2 regions of the Massilia sp. KIM genome follow, and region 1 is predicted to be linked to the other one. Evidence: riboswitches for the same ligand, from Rfam matches in the RefSeq annotation. Region 1 holds a riboswitch; the other holds the start of a gene.

Region 1 (3,996 bases):
GCGTCCGTGCCGAAGGCCGGGATCCCGTCCGGGAATTCCTTGCGGGTGGCCTTGGCGATCTTCTCGGCGGCGCGCGGATCCATCAGGCCCGAGGTGCGCTTGGCGACCAGGGACTCGAGGTCGATGCCGTCGATCAGGTCGATCGGGTCCAGGGTGTTGCCCTTGGACTTGGACATCTTCTGGCCCTGCGAGTCGCGCACCAGGCCATGCACGTACACGGTCTCGAACGGAACCTTGCCGGTGAAGTGGGCGGTCATCATGACCATGCGCGCCACCCAGAAGAAGATGATGTCGAAGCCGGTCACCAGCACCGAGGACGGCAGGAACAGCTCCATGTCCTTGGTCTGCTCCGGCCAGCCCATGGTCGAGAAGGGCACCAGGGCCGACGAGAACCAGGTGTCGAGCACGTCGTCGTCGCGGCGCAGCTCGCCCGTGATGCCCTGGGCCGCGGCCTTCGCCTTGGCTTCCTCGTCGTTGCGCGCGACCACGATGTTGCCGGCGTCGTCGTACCAGGCCGGGATGCGGTGGCCCCACCACAGCTGGCGCGAGATGCACCAGTCCTGGATGTTGCCCAGCCACTGGTTGTAGGTGGTGGTCCAGTTCTCCGGCACGAACTTGATCTCGCCGTTGGCAACCTTCTCCAGCGCCACGTCGGTGATCGACTTGCCCGGATTGAAGGTGCCTTCAGGCGCCGGCTTGCTCATCGCGACGAACCACTGGTCGGTCAGCATCGGCTCGATGACGACGCCGGTGCGGTCGCCGCGCGGCACCATCAGCTTGTGCGGCTTGACCGCTTCCAGCAGGCCTTGCGCTTCGAGATCGGCGACGATCTGCTTGCGCGCGGCGAAGCGGTCCAGGCCCTGGTAGGCGGCCGGGCCGTTCTCGTTGATCTTGGCGTCGAGGGTGAAGATGTTGATCGGCTCGAGCTTGGCGCGCTGGCCCACGGCGTAGTCGTTGAAGTCGTGCGCCGGGGTGATCTTCACGCAGCCGGTGCCGAATTCCTTGTCGACGTAGCTGTCGGCGATCACCGGGATCTGGCGGCCGGTCAGCGGCAGGGTCAGCATCTTGCCGTGCAGGTGGGTGTAGCGCTCGTCGGTCGGGTCCACCGCCACGGCGACGTCGCCCAGCATGGTCTCGGGACGGGTGGTGGCCACGGTCAGGTGGCCCGAGCCGTCGGCCAGCGGGTACTTGATGTACCACATCGAGCCGTCTTCCTCCTGCGAGTCGACTTCGAGGTCGGACACGGCGGTGCCCAGCACCGGATCCCAGTTGACCAGGCGCTTGCCGCGGTAGATCAGGCCCTGCTCGTACAGGCGCACGAAGACTTCCACCACGGTCTGCGAGCGCGGTTCGTCCATCGTGAAGTATTCGCGGGTCCAGTCGGCCGAGGCGCCCAGGCGGCGCATCTGGCCGGTGATCGTGTTGCCCGACTTTTCCTTCCACTCCCAGACCTTCTTGAGGAATTCCTCGCGGCCGAGATCGTGGCGCGAGATCTTCTGGGCGTCGAGCTGGCGCTCGACCACGATCTGGGTCGCGATGCCGGCGTGGTCGGTGCCCGGGATCCATGCGGTGTTATAGCCGCGCATGCGGTAATAGCGGGTCAGGCCGTCCATGACGGTCTGGTTGAACGCGTGGCCCATGTGCAGGGTGCCGGTCACGTTCGGCGGCGGCAGCTGGATGCTGAACGACGGCTTGCCCTCGTCCATGGTCGCGGTGAAGTAACCGCGCTTTTCCCACTCGGCGCGCCAGTATTGTTCAATGTCCGCTGGCTCGAAAGACTTGGCTAATTCCATGATGTGGTGGCGTAAGATTTTTTGCGAAAAGGTCCATTATAGAGTAGAAGCGCGTATAATCCGGCCCGCTGGCCCCCGGGACATCCCGGGGACCGCACACGCTAGGGGTCCTGCGTGTCGTGCAAGCGACATGCGGGTGAGAAATACCCTCCGAACCTGATCTGGATAATGCCAGCGAAGGGAAGCAGTCGAGAACGGTGGTGGGCGCGCACGCGCCCGTGCGGCCGCGCTTGGCACACTCCTTTGCTGGCTCCTGCAAGCACAAGGAGCCACATGAACGCACCGCTGAAGTTCGATTCCGCCACCGCCCAGGTGGACCAGGCCGCCGTCGCGCCGCTACCCAATTCCCGCAAGGTCTACATCGAAGGCAGCCGGCCCGACATCCGCGTGCCGATGCGCGAGATCAGCCAGTCGCCCACGCCGGCCAGTTTCGGCGGCGAGCCCAATCCGCCGCTCTATGTCTACGACACGTCTGGCCCCTACACCGACCCGGCGGCCGCGATCGACATCCGCAGCGGCCTGTCCACGCCGCGCCTGCCCTGGATCGTGGAGCGCGGCGATACCCAGGAACTGGCCGGACCGAGCTCGGTCTACGGCCAGGCGCGCCTGAGCGACCAGGCTCTCGCGCCGCTGCGCTTCTCGCTGAGCCGCACCCCGCGCCGCGCCCGTGCCGGCGCCAACGTCACCCAGATGCACTATGCGCGCCAGGGCATCGTCACCCCCGAGATGGAATTCGTGGCCCTGCGCGAGAACCTGCGCCGCAAGGAATACATCGCCTCCCTGCACGCCTCCGGGCCGATGGGCCAGCGCATGGCCGAGCTGCTCGGCCGCCAGCATCCGGGCCAGTCCTTCGGCGCCAGCATCCCGGACGAGATCACCCCGGAATTCGTGCGCAGCGAAGTGGCGCGCGGGCGAGCGATCATCCCGGCCAACATCAACCACCCGGAAGTCGAGCCCATGATCATCGGCCGCAACTTCCTGGTGAAGGTCAACGCCAACATCGGCAACTCGGCCGTGACTTCCTCGATCGGCGAGGAAGTCGAAAAGATGACCTGGGCCATCCGCTGGGGCGCCGACACCGTGATGGACCTCTCCACCGGCAAGCACATCCACGAGACCCGCGAATGGATCATCCGCAACAGCCCGGTCCCGATCGGCACCGTGCCGATCTACCAGGCGCTGGAGAAGGTCAACGGCAAGGCCGAGGACCTCACCTGGGAGATCTACCGCGACACCCTGATCGAGCAGGCGGAGCAGGGCGTCGACTACTTCACCATCCACGCCGGGGTCAGGCTGGCCTACGTGCCGATGACGGCCAAACGCCTGACCGGCATCGTCTCGCGCGGCGGCTCGATCATGGCCAAGTGGTGCCTGGCCCACCACAAGGAATCCTTCCTCTACACGCACTTCGAGGAAATCTGCGAGATCATGAAGGCCTACGACGTGTCCTTCAGCCTGGGCGACGGCCTGCGCCCCGGCTCGATCTACGACGCCAACGACGAGGCCCAGCTGGCCGAACTCAAGACCCTGGGCGAACTGACCCAGCTCGCCTGGAAGCACGATGTCCAGACCATCATCGAGGGCCCCGGCCACGTGCCCCTGCACCTGATCAAGGAGAACATGGATCTCCAGCTCGAGCAGTGCGCCGAGGCGCCGTTCTACACCCTGGGGCCGCTCACCACCGACATCGCGCCCGGCTACGACCACATCACCTCCGGCATCGGCGCGGCCAACATCGGCTGGTACGGCACCGCCATGCTGTGCTACGTGACCCCCAAGGAGCACCTCGGCCTGCCCGACAAGAACGACGTCAAGGACGGCATCATCACCTACAAGATCGCCGCCCACGCGGCTGACCTGGCCAAGGGTCACCCCGGGGCCCAGCTGCGCGACAACGCGCTGTCCAAGGCGCGCTTCGAGTTCCGCTGGGAAGACCAGTTCAACCTGGGCCTGGACCCGGACAAGGCGCGCGAATTCCACGACGAGACCCTGCCCAAGGATTCCGCCAAGGTGGCTCACTTCTGCTCGATGTGCGGCCCGCACTTCTGCTCGATGAAGATCACCCAGGAAGTGCGCGAGTACGCGGCCGGCAAGGGCGTGGCCGAGGAGGCGGCGCTCAAGCAGGGCATGCAGGAAAAGGCGATCGAGTTCGTGCGCAGCGGCGCCCAGCTCTACCGCGAGGTGTGACCATGCCGGAGATCGT
Region 2 (3,996 bases), 2.9 Mb from region 1:
CTTCTACCCCTATAACCGCTGCACCGTCACGCGCTGCCTCGATTGCGGCCGGCACTACCTGCGCTACAACGAGGCAGGCGGTTATTTCACGGAATTGCGCATCCGCGCCCTGCAGCCCGAATTGCTTGTCGATCCGCCGGCCGGCCCTTGACGCTCAAGTACCGGCCTTCCTGGCCTGTGGCGCACATGTGTTTGCGGCCATGCAGTCGGTGATACGCCGCGCGATTCAGCCCAGAACCGCCGTCCCCGGGCAGCTGTAGACCCGGGGTCGGGGGCGACAACCCGGCGCTGTCAGAAATCGAACTGCGCCGACACGCGGAAGGTGCGCGGCGCGCCTGGCAGCAGGTAGCCGCCGAGCGACTGCGTCACGTCACGCCAGTGGAACTTGTCGAAGGCGTTGTCCACGCGCGCGCGGATGGTGGTGCGCATGCCGCCCAGCGCCAGCGCATACGAGCCGCCGAAGCCGAACAGGTGATAGGACGGCACCACCGCCCGGTTGGCCGGATCGAAGGCCTTGTCGCCCGAGTACTGCCACACGGCGTCCAGCTTCAGGCCCGACACAGCAGGCACCGCGTACTCGACCAGCGCGGTCGAACGGAGCTCGGGCACGTTGGTCACGCGCTTGCCGTCGGTGGACGGGTCGCCGGTGCCGTTCTGCTCCGCGTCCAGCGCCATCAGCGACAGGCTGTAGCTCAGGTCCGCCGTCGCCTTGCCCTGGGCCGAGAGTTCGATGCCGCGGTGGCGCTGTTCGCCCGCGCGCACGAAGGTGTTGGCGGCGTTGGTGTACTCCAGGCCCTGGCGCATGTCGAACACGGCGGCCGACACCATCAGCTGGCTGTTCACCAGGCCTTTGACGCCCAGCTCGGACTGGCGCGAACGGCTCGGCGACAGCGCGGTGTTCTGGTTGCTGGTCTCCATCGGCGCCACGCCGCCGTACTGCAGGCCGTGGCTCAGCGAGGCGTAGACGCTCCAGTCCTGAGCCGGCTTGTAGACCAGGGCCACGTTCGGCAGCGCGAAGCTGTCCTTGCCGCGCACCCAGGGCTGGTCCAGCTCGGCCAGCTCCTCGCGCTCGAGCTTCACATAGCGCACCCCGGCGTGCAGCGCGAACTGGGGCGAGAGGGTCATCACGTCCTGCACGAACACCGAACGCTCCTCGTTGCTGCGGCGCTCCATCACCGGGCCGGTGACGCGGTCGGCGGAGACGGGCGGCACCACCAGGTTGTTGTAGATGTTGCTGTAGCCGACATAGTCGTACACGTACTCGCCGAAGCTGTCGTGGCGCTCGGCATAGGCCAGGCCGGCCGTCAGGGCGTGGCGCACCGCGCCGGTGTTCAGGCGGCCCTGCACCATAGCCTGGATGCCGAACGGGGTCTTGCGCTCGCCGGTGCTCTGGTAGTCGTAGAGGTCGTAGTCGCCGTTCGAGCAGTAGCCCGGGTAAAAGCCTTCGCCCTCGTTGCTGCAGCCATAAGGGAAGGCGGTGTAGTCGTCGCGCTTGAACCAGTGCTTGTTGGCGCTGACGCTCGCGTTCCAGTCCGGGTTGAAGCGGTACTCGAAGCGCAGGCCCAGGTTGCTGCTGTCGGTGTCGACCGGGCGCGTCCAGGGCTGGTTGTTGAGCAGGGTCTTGGCCGAGACGCCGGTCGGCAGCGCTTCGTTGCGGATCAGCTGGTAGCCGGGCGCGGTGATCTGCGACTTGTGCTGGTGGTCGAGGTCGAGCTGGAGCAGGGCGTCCGGGCTGATCTGCCAGTCGAAGGCGGCGGACACGAACTGGCGCTCGCCGTCGGCGCCGCGCACATAGGACTTCAGGTCCTCGGCGGCGGCGTTGATGCGGTAGCCGAAGCGGCGGTCGGCGAAACGCCCGCCCAGGTCGAGCGCGGCGTACACGGTGCCGCGCTCGCGCACCTCGACCGTGGCCGAGCGCAGTTGCGTCGCGGTCGGGCGCTTGGTCACGTAGTTGACGATGCCGCCGGGCCCGGCCACGCCGGCCTGCAGACCGGCCAGGCCGCGCAGCACTTCGAAGCGCTCCTTGTTCTCGAGCGGGATCTGGGTGTCGGCCGGGATCGCGATCATGTCCTTGCGGTAGCTGGTGGCGTTGTCGAGCGCGAAGCCGCGGATCGAGAACTGCTCGGCATAGCCGACCGCGTTGTAGGCGTCGCCGATCGAGGCGTCGAAGCGGGTCGCTTCGGTGGCGTTGCGGATCGACAGGTCGTCGAGCTGGGCGCGGCCAAGGGCGCTGATCGAGGCCGGGGTGTCCAGCAGGGGCGCGTCGGAAAAGCCGCCGACCGTGGCGCGCTCGCTGGCGACCCATTTGCTGCCAGTGACGACCACCGAGGGCAGGGCGCTCTGGGCGTGGACGGAGAATGCCTGCGCGAGGGCGCAGGCCAGGATGCTGTGCTTCAAGGTGGTTTTCATGGTTGCTCGTCTTCGCACGCATCGCTGCGCGCTGCTTTTTTCAAAAAGCCGGAGCCAACGTGGGGGAAGGGCAAACTGGGATGGGAACTGCGTTGCGCTTTCCTTCGCTGGCATTATCCAGATCAGGTACGAAGGGTATCTCTCACCCGGAACTGCCGTTCCAGGACCCCTAGCGAAGGCGCGAGTGTAACACGACGCGGGCACGCCGTGGTGAATGTGTCAATCAATGCTTGATTCAGGTCGTGGGCGTCAGCAGCATCGAAAAGAAGAGCCGCGTCGGCCCGTTCGACAACTTGAAGAAGATCGTGTTGCGTCCCTTGCGAAAGCGGACCAGGCGCTGGCCCTCGGTGCGGTTGTAATCGCGCTGGTAGGTGTTCTTGCCGCCGTAGACGCTCTGGTAGAACCAGCGCTTGGACGAATTCCCGGCTTGCCAGATGAGCCGGTCGTTCACCTTGACCGCGACGTCGTCGTCGGCGCCGATCCAGACCAGCATGTCGCGCTCGCGGTCCATGGAGACTTCCGTGTAGCCGTAATAGACGGCGTTCTCCTCGGCGACGCGCGGCACCAGGGGATAGCTGGCCGCGCTCACGTATTCCCACTTGACGACGCGCTGGTCCTTGCCGTAGTAGGCGGCATCGAGGAGCACCGCGTCTTCGGGCGGGTGTCTCGGGTTGTTGAATAGCTCCAGGCCATGGCGTCCCTGGAAGGGGCCGATCATGTACCAGCTGTTGAGATAGATGCGGTTCGCGTATTGTCCTCCCGCGCCGAACGTGCGGCCGCTGCCCTTGACCATGCGCGCCGTATCGAAGCCGGGGATCTTCCCGCGCCCGCCCGCGAAGATGTCACGGCGCTTGTGCCTGTACGCGCGGCTGGTCCAGTCCCGCTCCGCTTCCTCGCCCTCGCGCATGAAGCGTGCGATTTCCTCGGCGGTGCGTTCGATCACGCCCGCTTGCGGCTTTCCCAGCCCGCTGCCCAGTCCGGATGCGCTGCTTTCATCGGGGCCGACGCCATCGCCATCGCCGTCGCCGATGCCGGACATGCCCTGGTCGTCTCCAGTCCCTGCTGCGCGCGCACCCTCGCGCTCCACGGTGACGCCCTCGCGTTCGCGCGCCAGCTGCCCGGCGCGGCTGGCCAGCACGGCCCGAGCCCGCGCTTCCAGCGCGGCCAGTTCGGCCGCCGGGTCGCCGCCTGGCGCAGCCTCCGAAACGGGGTGGGGCGGGGCTGCAGCGTCCACTTCGGCGCGCGCCTCTTCCTTCGTCCTGTCGGTCAGGCGCGCCAGCTCCTCCGCCTTCAGCTCCTGGCCAAGTTCATCGATGGCGCGCGCCATCGTGCGCGCCTGCTCCAGCATCCGCTCCGGTTCGGCCGCCGCCGCGCCGTGCGTCGCTGCCGTCGCGTCCGTGGACGGGGCGGGCTCCGGCGCGCGCTGGGCGGACTGCTCCAGCAGCTCCTTGATCTTCCTGAGGTCCTCGACGCGCCGCGCCATGCGGGCCTGCGCCGTGGCCCGCACGCTGGCCGCCACCTCGGTGTCCTGGCGCCGCAGGATGTCGACCGTGCCTAGATGGTAGAGCCAGGCCGCCAGGCCGGCGT

Evidence for each region. A riboswitch is a leader RNA that binds a small molecule or an ion and turns the genes downstream of it on or off. The one in region 1 is predicted to bind thiamine pyrophosphate.
Region 2: another riboswitch for thiamine pyrophosphate. It lies ahead of B0920_RS01500 (TonB-dependent siderophore receptor); the one in region 1 lies ahead of thiC (phosphomethylpyrimidine synthase ThiC).

What each region holds. Positions count from the first base shown of each region.
Region 1 is NZ_MVAD01000001.1:3,223,569-3,227,564, reverse strand. It holds gene B0920_RS14100 (valine--tRNA ligase) at 1-1,793, opposite strand, end outside; TPP riboswitch at 1,887-1,993, shown strand; gene thiC (phosphomethylpyrimidine synthase ThiC) at 2,067-3,980, shown strand; gene thiS (sulfur carrier protein ThiS) at 3,983-3,996, shown strand, end outside.
Region 2 is NZ_MVAD01000001.1:314,660-318,655, forward strand. It holds gene B0920_RS01495 (hypothetical protein) at 1-151, shown strand, start outside; gene B0920_RS01500 (TonB-dependent siderophore receptor) at 292-2,409, opposite strand; TPP riboswitch at 2,492-2,590, opposite strand; gene B0920_RS01505 (hypothetical protein) at 2,645-3,996, opposite strand, start outside.